DNA from 3 places in the Shewanella sp. DW31 genome. Region 1 is predicted to be linked to each of the others. Evidence: predicted binding sites of a transcription regulator. Region 1 holds the regulator's gene; each other region holds the start of a gene.
The links. The regulator LexA, encoded in region 1, represses DNA repair genes until DNA is damaged. The targets are predictions, from matches to a motif close to TACTGTATNNNNATACAGTA.
Positions count from the first base shown of each region.

Region 2: a site for LexA is predicted at 2,313-2,332, ahead of recG (ATP-dependent DNA helicase RecG). Genes of this name have one in related genera too.
Region 3: a site for LexA is predicted at 1,724-1,743, ahead of GWI56_RS05060 (YebG family protein). Genes of this name have one in related genera too.

Region 1 covers NZ_JADWMP020000005.1:79,597-83,872, forward strand. The annotation lists gene plsB (glycerol-3-phosphate 1-O-acyltransferase PlsB) at 1-1,624, opposite strand, end outside; gene lexA (transcriptional repressor LexA) at 1,785-2,405, shown strand; gene GWI56_RS06035 (SulA-like leucine-rich domain-containing protein) at 2,402-2,914, shown strand; gene coxB (cytochrome c oxidase subunit II) at 3,317-4,276, shown strand, end outside.
Region 2 covers NZ_JADWMP020000006.1:112,439-116,714, forward strand. The annotation lists gene GWI56_RS07250 (DUF3014 domain-containing protein) at 1-17, opposite strand, end outside; gene recG (ATP-dependent DNA helicase RecG) at 221-2,296, opposite strand; gene GWI56_RS07260 (response regulator transcription factor) at 2,488-3,084, opposite strand; gene GWI56_RS07265 (sensor histidine kinase) at 3,084-4,163, opposite strand.
Region 3 covers NZ_JADWMP020000004.1:98,569-102,844, forward strand. The annotation lists gene proQ (RNA chaperone ProQ) at 27-656, opposite strand; gene GWI56_RS05055 (GAF domain-containing protein) at 937-1,395, opposite strand; gene GWI56_RS05060 (YebG family protein) at 1,413-1,712, opposite strand; gene GWI56_RS05065 (paraquat-inducible protein A) at 1,919-2,551, shown strand; gene GWI56_RS05070 (paraquat-inducible protein A) at 2,553-3,170, shown strand; gene GWI56_RS05075 (MlaD family protein) at 3,157-4,276, shown strand, end outside.

The DNA of each region.
Region 1 (4,276 bases):
CGTTTTGATCTGTCGCCAGTAAAACTAAGCTAGTCAAAGTCACAGAACTCGCGGCTGCGGCATCATTGATACGCGTCATCACCCGATTAGCCAGCACGTTTACCGCTGGCGTTAACCAACTTGGTTTCTGCTCGGGATCATCGGCCAACTCAGCACGCCAGTTTGGCGCACGCTCATTTAAGAAATTTTGCAGGGTAATAGGCTCGCCAAAATTCACATAACCTTGGCCGAAATTACCTAATTTACGAATGGCACCGAACACCTGCCACACAGATTCTTTTTTCTTTTTCTTACCGCTTAACTCTTTATGGTAAGTCGCTACTTCCATCACATGGTCATAGCCTAAATACACTGGCACAAGTGTGACAGGACGTTCAATACCGCGCAGTACGCTGTTCATCGTCATGGCGATCATGCCAGTTTTCGGCGCCAACAGACGGCCAGTACGTGAACGGCCACCTTCGGAGAAGTATTCCACCGAATAACCTTTAGCAAACAGCTGATCTAAATACTCACGAAATACTGCGGTGTACAGCTTGTTACCATTAAAACTACGGCGGATGAAGAAGGCACCACCGCGACGGAACATAGGTCCCGCGGGCCAGAAATTGAGGTTGATGCCAGCAGCAATGTGCGGCGGAACCATGCCTTGATAATACAAAATATACGATAACAGCAGGTAATCCATGTGGCTGCGATGGCAAGGCACATAAACAATCTCGTGGCCATCGTGGTGCAGCTGGCGAACTTGCTCGGCGCCTTTAATGTTGATCCCGCTGTAAAGCTTGTTCCACAGCCAAGTTAAGAAACGCTCGGCAATACGCACTAAACTGTCTGAGTAATCGGCAGCGATTTCATCGAGGTACTCAATAGCCGTCTCGCGCGCTTGGGTCTCAGAAATCTTTTTACTGGCCGCTTCTTCTTGAATCGCCTTGCGCAGCGACTCAGATTTGAGCAACGAATGAAACAGTGCTTGGCGGTTTGGCAGCACAGGCCCTGTCATTACTTTACGTTGACGACGGAAATGCACGCGCGCAACCCGTGCTAACTTATGGGCAATTCCCATGTCGGTGCCATGTTCGTCAGCCATGTAACGCAGGGATACGGCATTCGAAAACTGCACGAAGTTATGTCGACCTAAGAACAGAATCATCAAGCACTTGCGCAGCCAAGTCGGGTTTTCCCGCTCAAATACGGCCGCCTTCATAGTGTCGTCTTCTTTCCCTGGCGTGCGACCCCAATACAAGCTCACGGGTACTAGTTGAATATCTAATTCAGGACGTTCCTTATGCACGGCTAACAAACGCATAAAGCATTCGAGGAAAGGCTCATTACCAGCACGCTCGCCAAACAGTGGCTTACGTCCTTGAAGACAGACAACCCGAGGCGCAGTCACACCATTAGCCACTAGAGGCTCATAAGGGCTTGGTAAACCTAACTTAGCCGTTATTTCGCTCAAAGCAGCGATGTCACTGAGTGATTCTGTTTTCATCACATAAACAAGGGGTCTGGAAGCATCCAGATTCAGATCGGCAAAGGGATCCTGAGGCACCACAATAGTGTGCACTAAGTGTTTTTGGATCCAACGTAATGATTTCAACCAAAGAGAGTCGTGTTTAGGCATTATTCTTATGCAATTAAGTGCGTTTACTAGCCCGATAGAATACCAGACTATGGGCAATATTCGCTAATTCTCTCCAACATAGCTAAAAAGTGGTTAATACTTGCGCTGCAAATAATACTGTATATACTAACAGTAACTGTATAGAAAAACAGGAAACACCATGAGACCTTTGACGCCACGCCAAGCTGAAATTTTAGAGCTAATTAAACGAAATATTGCCGATACTGGCATGCCACCCACTCGGGCAGAAATCGCAACCCGTTTAGGTTTTAAGAGCGCCAATGCGGCTGAAGAACACCTTAAAGCGTTGGCGAAAAAGGGCTGCATTGAGATCATGCCAGGCACATCTCGGGGCATTCGTCTACCTGCGGAAATCGAAGATTTGACTGAAACAGGTTTACCGCTCATCGGCCAAGTGGCCGCGGGTGAACCTATCCTCGCCCAAGAACATGTTGAACAGTACTACCAAGTCGACCCAAGCATGTTCCATCCCGCCGCCGATTTTTTACTGCGAGTAAAAGGCGACAGCATGAAAAATATCGGCATTCTCGAAGGTGATTTGCTGGCAGTTCATAAAGTAGAACAAGCTAGAAATGGTCAAGTGGTTGTCGCTAGAGTCGATGACGATGTCACTGTTAAACGTTTCGAAAAAAAAGGTAATGTGGTCTATCTACATGCCGAAAATGAAGATTACTCCCCGATTAAAGTGGATTTAGGCTTCCAAAGTTTAACAATTGAAGGACTCGCCGTCGGTGTGATCCGTAATGGAGATTGGCTATGAATAAACTACTTGGCAATGCCCCCCGCCATCCGGGCTTGTGGCTCGATGAAGTCCGTGATGCCGACTATGACTGGCACCATGCGCCCATCGCCTGCATGCCAACTAAGACTCAAGGTCGCCAAGAATTAATTCATCTGAGTGCACAACTCGCTCAGTTAAGCCAACAGGGCCGTTGGTTAGTGCTCATCAACCCACCAAGTATTGGCTACAAGCAAATGCTCGCCAGTGCAGGTGTGCGTATGGATAGAGTCTTGCTGGTACATGCTAAAGATGAAGTCGAAACCCTGTGGGCGATGGAAAAAGCCCTGACAAGTGGTACGTCCAGTGCAGTCATTACTTGGACTCAATCATTAGATGCGCGGGATAATCGACGCCTACAAATCGTGGCTAAAAGTGCCCGAGCTATGGGCATAGTGCTTGAAGACGTAAACAGTCACTTACATGCCGACGTACGCATTGAGCAAGGCAATCTCTTCGGTCAGCAATCTTTTTTTAGCTCTGTACACTAAATATTCATTTAATTTTTTACCTTGAAAGCCGCCTCACCTATGAATGTGAGGCTTTTTTTGGCAATTTTTCAGATAATTAGATAAATAAGTGATCTTGATCAATATTTAAACAGCAAGTATGGTTGGTTAAGTCGGTGATGATATATCACCTTCCGTGGTCAATGAATCGAGTATTTATCGAACTCGAAGCGCCACTAAAAATAGAGAACAGATTTATTTCAGCAGTATGTGCCAGCGTGGCTAATTACCAGCAGTAACAATACTTGATTAAAAGTAACAGCCGCCAACGCACGTTGAAGTCAAAAAAGCTTTTTTGGGAACTGAAGAGTTTGCATAGAGTTGAGACTTACTGTGTTGCTCTTCTTTGTAGTTGCTATTCGCAATTGGCAGAGGAGAAGTCTTGTGAAGCAATTGTTGTATTGTTTACTCGTGGTGCTTTTCGCACCACCGTTGACCGCCGCGGACATGCGGTTCAACATGACCCCTGGCGTGACCGAGATCAGTGGCAAGGTTTATCACTTGCACATGACCATCTTGTATATCTGCTGCGCAATAGGCCTAGTGGTCTTTGGCGTCATGATTTACGCCATGATCAACCACAGAAAATCCAAAGGCGCTGTCGCGTCCCACTTTCACGAAAGCACTAAAGTTGAAATCGCTTGGACGATTCTGCCATTTATCATTTTGATCTTAATGGCGATTCCAGCGACAAAAACTTTAATCGCAATGGAAGATCCCAGTAACGCCGATCTCACCGTAAAAGTCACGGGTTCCCAATGGAAATGGCATTACAGCTATTTCGATCAAGATATTGATTTTTATAGCATACTGACAACACCCAGAGCACAAATCGAAGGCACCGAAACCAAGGGTGAAAACTATCTATTGGAAGTCGATAAACCGCTCGTTCTACCGATAAACCGCAAAATCCGCTTTCTGATGACTTCAGAGGATGTCATCCATTCTTGGTGGGTGCCCGCCTTTGCAATTAAGAAAGATGCCAATCCAGGATTTATCAATGAGGCCTGGACTCGCATCGACAAACCCGGCATTTACCGTGGTCAATGCGCCGAGCTCTGCGGTAAAGACCATGGTTTTATGCCTATCGTAGTACAAGCGTTACCCGAAGCCGAGTTTGAGGCTTGGGTCACAGAGCAGAAACAAGCCGCAGGTGCTGCGGCTGAAGCCGCTCAAGCCGCTTTATCACAAACCCTAAGTAAAGAAGAGTTGATGACTCAAGGTGAACAAGTTTACCTCGGGCACTGCGCAGCCTGCCACCAGCCCAATGGCGAGGGTTTACAAGGCGTATTCCCACACCTCAAAGGCAGTCCGATAGCTACGGGACCGCTCAGCGGCCACCTT
Region 2 (4,276 bases), on a different contig from region 1:
TCTTGATTAACTTGCATTTTACATCCTTCGCTTGAGTGTCAAGGTAACTTGGTGAATACATGCAGCTAACATTAAAGTGCAAGAGCGGGCTATTTGAAGGCCGCAGGTTCATTTTGCAAGTTTCCATGCGCTTGTCTATAGCGCTTAGCTGAACATAAACAATTTATTTCGAGTAAAGGCAGATGTTACGCCTCGTTCTTTACCCTTTAATATTTACGGCTTAAGCCTGCACATAGTGCTGTCTGTGCCCGAGCCAACGTAAAATAATTGCATCGACTTTTTCGGGAGCTTGCGCCATTACATGGCTCGCTAATTTCTGAATGTGTGGGATCAAAGCTTGATCGCGCACTAGATCGGCAATTTTGAGCTCAGCCAGTCCCGTCTGCTTAGTGCCAAGCACTTCACCTGGGCCACGAATTTCTAAATCTTTCTGCGCTATGATGAAACCATCATTGCTTTGTCTGAGTACACTCAGTCTTTGGGTGGCGGTATGGCTCAACGGCGCCTTGTAGAGTAACACACAATGGCTTGCGATGGCGCCTCGACCGACTCGTCCGCGCAGTTGATGCAGCTGTGCTAGACCTAAACGTTCAGGGTTTTCAATGATCATCAGGCTGGCATTCGGCACGTCGACGCCCACTTCAATCACGGTTGTCGCTACCAGTAGATGAATAATGCCTGCCTTAAAGTCGGCCATGATTTGCTGTTTCTCGGCGCTCTTCAACCTGCCATGCACTAGGCCAATATTGAGCTCGGGCAGGGCGAGGCGCAGTTCTTCGGCTGTGTCTTCGGCGGCTTGGCATTCGAGCACTTCGGATTCTTCAATCAGAGTACACACCCAATAGGCCTGACGTTTATCTGTGATGACGGCGTTACGCACCCGTTCAAGCACTTCGTTGCGGCGTGAATCAGCAATCGCCACTGTGGTTACTGGAGTTCGCCCCGGCGGCAGTTCATCGATAATGGACGTGTCGAGATCTGCATAGGCCGTCATCGCCAGCGTGCGGGGAATGGGTGTGGCTGTCATGATCAATTGATGCGGGTGGAAACCTTGGCTCACGCCCTTTTCCCGCAGGCCTAAGCGTTGGTGTACGCCGAATCTGTGTTGCTCATCGATAATAATTAACGCGAGTTTGCTAAAGACCACATGCTGCTGGAAGATGGCATGGGTGCCAATCACCATTTGGGCTGCGCCGGATTCAATATCCGCAAGGGATTGGGTTCTGGCCTTGCCTTTAAGTTTTCCCGCCAGCCAACCTACCTTAAGTCCGAGTGGCTCAAACCAAGCGGCAAAGTTAGTTGCATGTTGCTCGGCCAATAACTCGGTCGGTGCCATCATGGCAACTTGATAACCGTTTTCAATCGCTTGTAATGCCGCCATCGCCGCGACTAAGGTTTTGCCAGAGCCAACATCCCCTTGCACTAAGCGCATCATAGGGTGCGGTTTTTCTAAATCTTTGCCTATATCAGCCACGACTCTTTGCTGGGCGCCAGTCGGCTTAAAGGGCAGAGCCGCGAGGAAGGGATTGAGCAACTGCCCCGTGGCTTGCATGGTGACAGCGGCATCTAAATTACTGCGCTGCCTTAGGCGTAACATGCTGAGATTGTGGGCGAGTAATTCTTCCTGCACGAGTCGTTGCTGGGCTGGGTGTTGACCTAGCTCTAAATCGAACTGAGAGATCCCCGCAGGAGGGCGATGTAGCGTCTGCAGCGCTTGTTTAAGGCTGATGTTGTTAGGTTGCAATTGTGGTGGCAGAAGTTCAGTTAAGCCACCCTCTTCCAGCAATACCAAGGCTTGCTCGGTCAGCTTTAGCCAACTCGTCTGTTTTAAGCCCTCAGTCGTGGGATAAATCGGCGTTAGGGTATCACTCAGGTGAACATCTTCACCGGGATACACCACTTTATATTCTGGATGCACTATCTCAGCTTGATGACTACCACGGCGCACTTCACCATAGGCGCGGATCATCAAACCATTCTGCATGGCATTACGCTGAGCAACGGAAAAGTTAAAGAAGCGCAGGCTTAAGCTGCCCGTATCGTCGCGCACATTGCAGACCAGCATGCGCTTGCGGCCTTGGATGATTTGTGTCGATTGGATTTCAGCTTCTATAGTGCCATAACCGCCTAGGCTGAGGGCGGCAATAGGATAGATTTGGGTTCTATCTTCGTAGCGCAGGGGTAAGTGAAACAGTAGATCTTGTACTGTTGTGATGCCGAGCTTTGCGAGTTTCTCCGCGACCTTTTTGGCGACGCCTTTGAGGTCGGTGATCGGAACAAGATCCAATTGCTGCAAGTCGTTAGCACTCAATCACTGTGAATTTATACATATATTAACAGAGAATAAGCGTAAGGCAATCTCAAGGGGAATTAGGGTGTTATCAAATTTTGTTTGGAAGCATAGCTAATATCCTTCTGTGGCCTTAAGACCACAAAATTGTTGATAAGATATCGTTAGGCTGAAAGCGTGGTTAACTGTGAGTGTTATTACAACCAGCCTTTTTGCTTGGCAATGCGGGCTGCATCGATTCGATTACTGGCATTGAGTTTGGCTATGGCTTCTGAGAGGTAGTTGCGAACAGTCCCTTCGGCGATAAAAAGAGTTTCGGCGATGTCGGAGGTGGATTTGCCTTCGCTAGCGAGGCGAAGAGCGCGGCGTTCTTTGTCGTTGAGCGGGTCGACATCGCCAATCGCCATCATGGCAAGTTCAGGATCGATCACTCGTTTTCCCGCCATCACTTGTTGAATCGCGTTGACTAAGGTTTCCGAGGGCGCATCTTTAAGCAGAAAGCCGCCCACACCCGCTTCGATGGCACGTTTAATATAGCCCGCACGGCCGAAGGTGGTAATGACCACAACCTTAGTTTGGCTATGTTGCTCCTTTAACCATGTGGCCAGCTCTAAGCCTGTGCGGCCGGGCATTTCGATATCTGTTAGCAAGAGATCAAAGCTTTGCTGTTTGAGTAAGCTTAGAGCTTCGTCGCCGTCACTCGCTTGGGTGATACTAAAACCCCCTGCAAGCGTGAGGAGTGCGGCGAGTGCTCCTCGCACCATAGCTTGATCTTCCGCCAATAAAATCTTCATTAATGTGTTGCTCCCTGCAAAGGTAAACTGACGGTAAATGTATATCCCTGTTCGAGATTATAGCTCAAGCTGCCGCCTAAACTGTCGAGACGCTCGCGTATACCAGTGAGGCCATTACCCTCTATAAAAGGTTTGGCTGCGGCATTGTCTTTGACTTCGAGCTGCAGGTGGTCTGATTGCTTAGAAAAGTGGATAGAGCATTCACTTGCACCGCTATGGCGAAGAATATTATTAATGAGTTCGGTGAGGATCAAACTCAGTTGGCTTTCTGTGGTTGCACCTAGCTTGGGTAGCTCACCACTGAGCTCGACACTTAAGCCTTTATCCCTTAAGGATTTACAAAGCTGCGTCACGCAACTCTCTAGGCCCTTGTGTTTGTAGTCTGACACTGTGTGGCGGATCTGGCTTAAACTTTCCCTCGCAATTTGTCCTAGCTCAGTCAATTGGGTTGATGCGAGTTCATATTCTTGTTTTGCGATAAGCTTTTCGGCTAGCTCAGCCTTAAGGGCGATGGAAGATAGGCTATGCCCCATAATGTCGTGTAGATCCCGCGCGATACGTTCCCGCTCAAGCATAGTGGCCAAGGTGGTAATTTCTTGGGCACTTTGCTGTTCTTTCAATTTATGCCGATAACGTCTGCGTTCGGCGACACCAAACATGCCCACGCCGAGCACTAATCCCGAGCCGTAAAGCGGAAAGTAGTAACTGTTAAAGTGGTAAATCTCATTGAGGGCAAACAACAGGCCGATGAGGGCTGCAATAGCTAACAGACAGGTCCGGAGAGGATAAAAAAAGCCAATGAAGAAGGCGGCAAAGGTAAATAGCGAGATAGAGCCTGGGTTGATTGGTGTGATCGCTATTGCTATGACCACCATAATGAGAATGGGCAGATAGGCGCTACGGCTATTGCACTTATAGGTCCAAAAATAACTGGCAATAAAAGGGATTAACACGGCAAAACTGAGGGCGATTTTCCAGCTTGGATAGGGATTTATGGCAAGTGGGATCAGATAAAACACTAAGTTTATCAAATACACCCAAGCAAGTTTTCGTTCGAGCTGAAGGGGAGTGCTTATCATGATGCCTCTGTGTCACTGAGTTGGTTGTTCAATGCCTACCGATGGCATCTGTTTTAATTTATTCTTTTTAGGGATTGGCGCTATCGTCAGCGCCATAGATCCCCGTTAACAAC
Region 3 (4,276 bases), on a different contig from region 1:
ACAAGTTACTCCGTTTTAATAAATGATTACAGCAGGATATGTTCTGCTCTAACTTTAATCGTTAGGCCACTATCAAGCTGAACATGAATATCTTCCTTGTTAATGTCAGTAATCACACCGGCTACGGGTGTCATACCTAATTTAACATTGACGCGTTGTTTTTTCGTTAAATCAGTCAATTGTGCTTGAACATAATTTACGACTGGCGCTGCAGCTTTTGGTGCAGGCTTAGCAGGACGCTCAGTTTTAGGACGCTGAGGAACGGCCACCTTTTTAGGTGCTTTCTTCGCCGCAGGCTTAGGTGCAAGTGCTGCACGTTTCGCTTTGGCCTTATCCTGACTCTCTTTCAACATGGCTTGAGCATGATCAATGTGCTCTTGCTCTAACTCGCCGCAAGGTTCGCCATCCAGGTTTACGCGTTGTGCGCCCGCTTTAACGCACTTTAAATAGCGCCAGCTGCTGGTGTAACGTCTCAAGGCAACTCTGAGCTGAGTTTTACTGACTTTAGAATCATCAGCCAACCTTTCAGCCAAATCTTGAAACAATCCGATTTTTAATGGCTTAGTTTCACCTTCAGCAATAAAGCACAAAGGAAATGTTTCATACAAATACGCCAAAATTGCATTGGTGTCGGTCAACTTTTCTGTTGATTCCATCATTACTTCCACAGTCAAAAAGGGACATCGATTCGAGGTGATATATATCAGCTTCTTACATGTCGTTTATCTTCGTTAAACTCAATATTGAGTCAACGTACAAATTAGCATCCTAGCCGCGTTTACTAAAGTTAAAAAATATACCTTAACAAATTTTGTCAGCTCAAAACACTAAGCTTATTCATTGCATGCCAATCAAACCAGCTTAATGCGTGCAGGCGCATATTATAAGGCGCACGCCACCGATTGCGACTATGAATTATGCGTTATTGTACGCAAATTAATCAAATAGGCAGTTTTCAAAACTTTTAACCAGTAATTCCAGCCCCTTTTGGTCTTCTTCATCGAAACGATCGAAGATAGGACTATCAATATCGAGCACGGCAACCACGTTACCTTGCGCACGAACTGGCACAACGATTTCAGAATTACTGGCAGAATCACAGGCAATATGACCATCAAATTGATGGACATCAGCCACTCGCTGAGTTTGATTAGTGAATGCTGCTGTACCACACACACCTTTTCCTAACGGAATGCGTGTACAAGCCACTTTACCTTGAAACGGGCCTAGTACCAGTTGTTCGCCACGCATGACGTAGAATCCCACCCAGTTCAGCTCAGTTAAATTATCATTGAGCAAGGCTGAAAAATTCGCCATCGCCGCAACAAGGTCATCTTCCCCTTCCAACAAGGCCAAGGCTTGACGGTTAAGTGACTCATAAAATTTCGATTTCATTACATTTCCTAACAATTTTATTCTGCTGCTTCGGTCTTTTTAGCCGCTTTTTTCGCTGCAGGCGGATTCGTTGGCGTACTATTAACCTGAACGGCGCCTTTAAGCAAGTTCGTCAGCTCATCTTTATTGTTAGCAAAATAGAATGCGAGCTTTTCACCCACACTTTCATCTATACCCAAATCAGCTTTTTGAATGAAGGGGATAAGGTTATCGGCGATATCGAGCATCTTATCGTAGGCATCAGCCTCCTTCTTAGATGTGAATGTCATCTTTTCAACCCCTTCTCTGACCACGACAAACTGTGTTATTACTGCCATGACTGCCCTCGCACTGTTTTTATATACAGTAACTAGAGTGACATAAATTGAACTTGTGATGCAAGTGTTCTGATTAATCTGATATTATTAGCGTACTTTCGTTGCCAAGATTATAAAGCGCTAGACGTGGCTTAACAGCTAACTAGCACGACACTTTGCACCGATCTCGCTGTTATTACTCCTATTAGGCTAATATATATTTTTATATGCATGAAAACGCAGCAGAAAATTCAGTAACCCTATGCCGCTCCTGCGATTTAGCAGTCCGCAAACGTGCCTTGCCAAGCGGCGTTAGAGCACTCTGTCCTCGTTGCAGCACTGCACTTTATGACACGCCATACTGCTCTGTGAATGGTATGTTAGCCCTATGTATTTCGGCATTAGTGTTTTATTTCCCTGCCAATTTTTTACCCGTACTCGAGATCCACTTTTTCGGCAGTATTCGTACTACTACGGTTTTCCAAGGGGCATTTGCAGTATTTGACCAAGGCTATTGGGTTGTAGGTGTCGCCGTACTTGCCGCAGCTGTGATAGGTCCAGGCTTATTACTGTTATCGATATTGACACAGATTTTAATTGTAAAATGGGGGTTGAGTAGCCTTTTTTGGCGTAACTCATTGAAGCAGTTATTAAAATTTCATGGTATCTTATCGCAGCTCACTATGCTGGAAATTTATGTGATCAGCTTCTTAGTTTCATCATTTCAGCTATCTGATTTTTCGGACATTTATTTTGGTATGGGCACATTTTGCTTCACTATGCTGTTTCTCGTGACCTTGTTTCTACAAAGAGAATACGATTTAGAACATATGTGGACGTTATTGGAAGGTCATAGCTGATATGAAACAACAAGGTAAAGATATCGGCCTATGTCTCTGTAAAGTGTGTCGCCAACTCAACAGCAGTGAACTCACGCACTGTCAGCGCTGTGAAACTGAGTTGCACGTCAGAGACTATTCCAGCCTGCAAAAAAGTTGGGCTTTGTTGATTACCGCTGCCATCTTACTGGTGCCAGCCAACATTTACCCTATCACTATGCTGACCAATCAAGGGCAAGTGCGGCACGACACCATTTTTTCAGGCATTTTGCATTTAGTGCATTCAGATATGCTGCCTATTGCCATCATAGTGTTTACCGCCAGTATTTTAGTACCATGGATTAAAATCATCGGCTTATCCATTTATCTGTGTGCGATCAGCTTTGACATTCCGATTTCAAAAAAGAAATTGATGGTGGGTTTTCACATCATCGAATGGATTGGCCGCTGGTCAATGCTCGATTTATTTGTCATCTCAATCACAGTGGCATTAGTGAACATGGGACAATTACTCGACGCGAAACCCGCGCCTGCGGCTACCGCATTTGCCTTGGTTATTCTGTTAACTCAGTTAGCCGCAAAAGTTTTAGACACTCGTTTACTCTGGGATCGATTGGAACCTCAAGATGACACAAATTGAATCGCCGAAAGTTGTAAAGAAAAAACTCTTTTCGCCCATTTGGCTGCTTCCTATTGTCGCGTTGGCATTAGGTGCTTGGCTGGGCATTAAGAGCATTAAAGAATCGGGGGTTGAAATTCAAATTCACTTTCCGAGCGCCACTGGGATTGATGTAGGTAAAACCTTAGTCAAATACCAAGGTTTGACTGTTGGTAAAGTGAAAGACATTGGCATAGATGAAGATCTCAAAGGCGTGAATGTCAAGGTCATGATGGACTACCGCGCTAAGCCTTTCTTGAATAAAGAAACCCTCTTCTGGCTTGTCACACCTAAAGCAAGTATTACAGGTGTTGAAGGCTTAGATGCGCTGTTTTCGGGTAACTATATTGCTATCCAACCAGGAAAAGGCAATGCATCGACCTTTTTTGAAGCAGAACGCCAACCGCCGCCGATGCAAATCGGCTCAGAAGGTGTGATGGTCGAATTGACCTCCGATAAACTCGGTTCGCTCGATGTTGGCTCGCCAATATTTTTCCGCCAAATCCCCGTGGGTAGCGTGGTCAGCTATCGTTTAGATGGCAATCAAAGGGTCATTATCAGCGCTTTCATTCAAGAGCAATATGCGCGGTTAGTGAAGAAAAATTCTCACTTTTGGAATGTTTCTGGCGTCAAAATTGATGCTTCACTAACTGGAGTTAAAGTCAGTTCAGAGAGTTTGGCATCCATTCTGGCTGGCGGCGTGAGTTTCAGCTCTGACGATAAAGCAGACATAGCTAAAAACGGTGACGTTTTTTCGCTTTATGATTCAGAAACCACTGCCCTTGGCGGCATAGAAATAAACCTAACCATGGCTGACGCTAACGGTGTCGACAAAGGTACCCGCATCGTTTATCGCGGCATGAGCATTGGCAGTATTTTAAGTAAACAACTCACGTCCAATGGTGTTACAGCCGTGGCTAAATTTGAACCTCAATACGGTTCACTGTTAACTAACGACGGCGTGTTTTGGCTTGAAGGCGCTGATATTTCCCTCTCAGGCATTAAGAATCCAGAACGCTTACTGACAGGTAGCGTGATCAACTTCCTGCCAGGCATCAACACCAAAAGCGCGGTACCAAGCAGCTTTG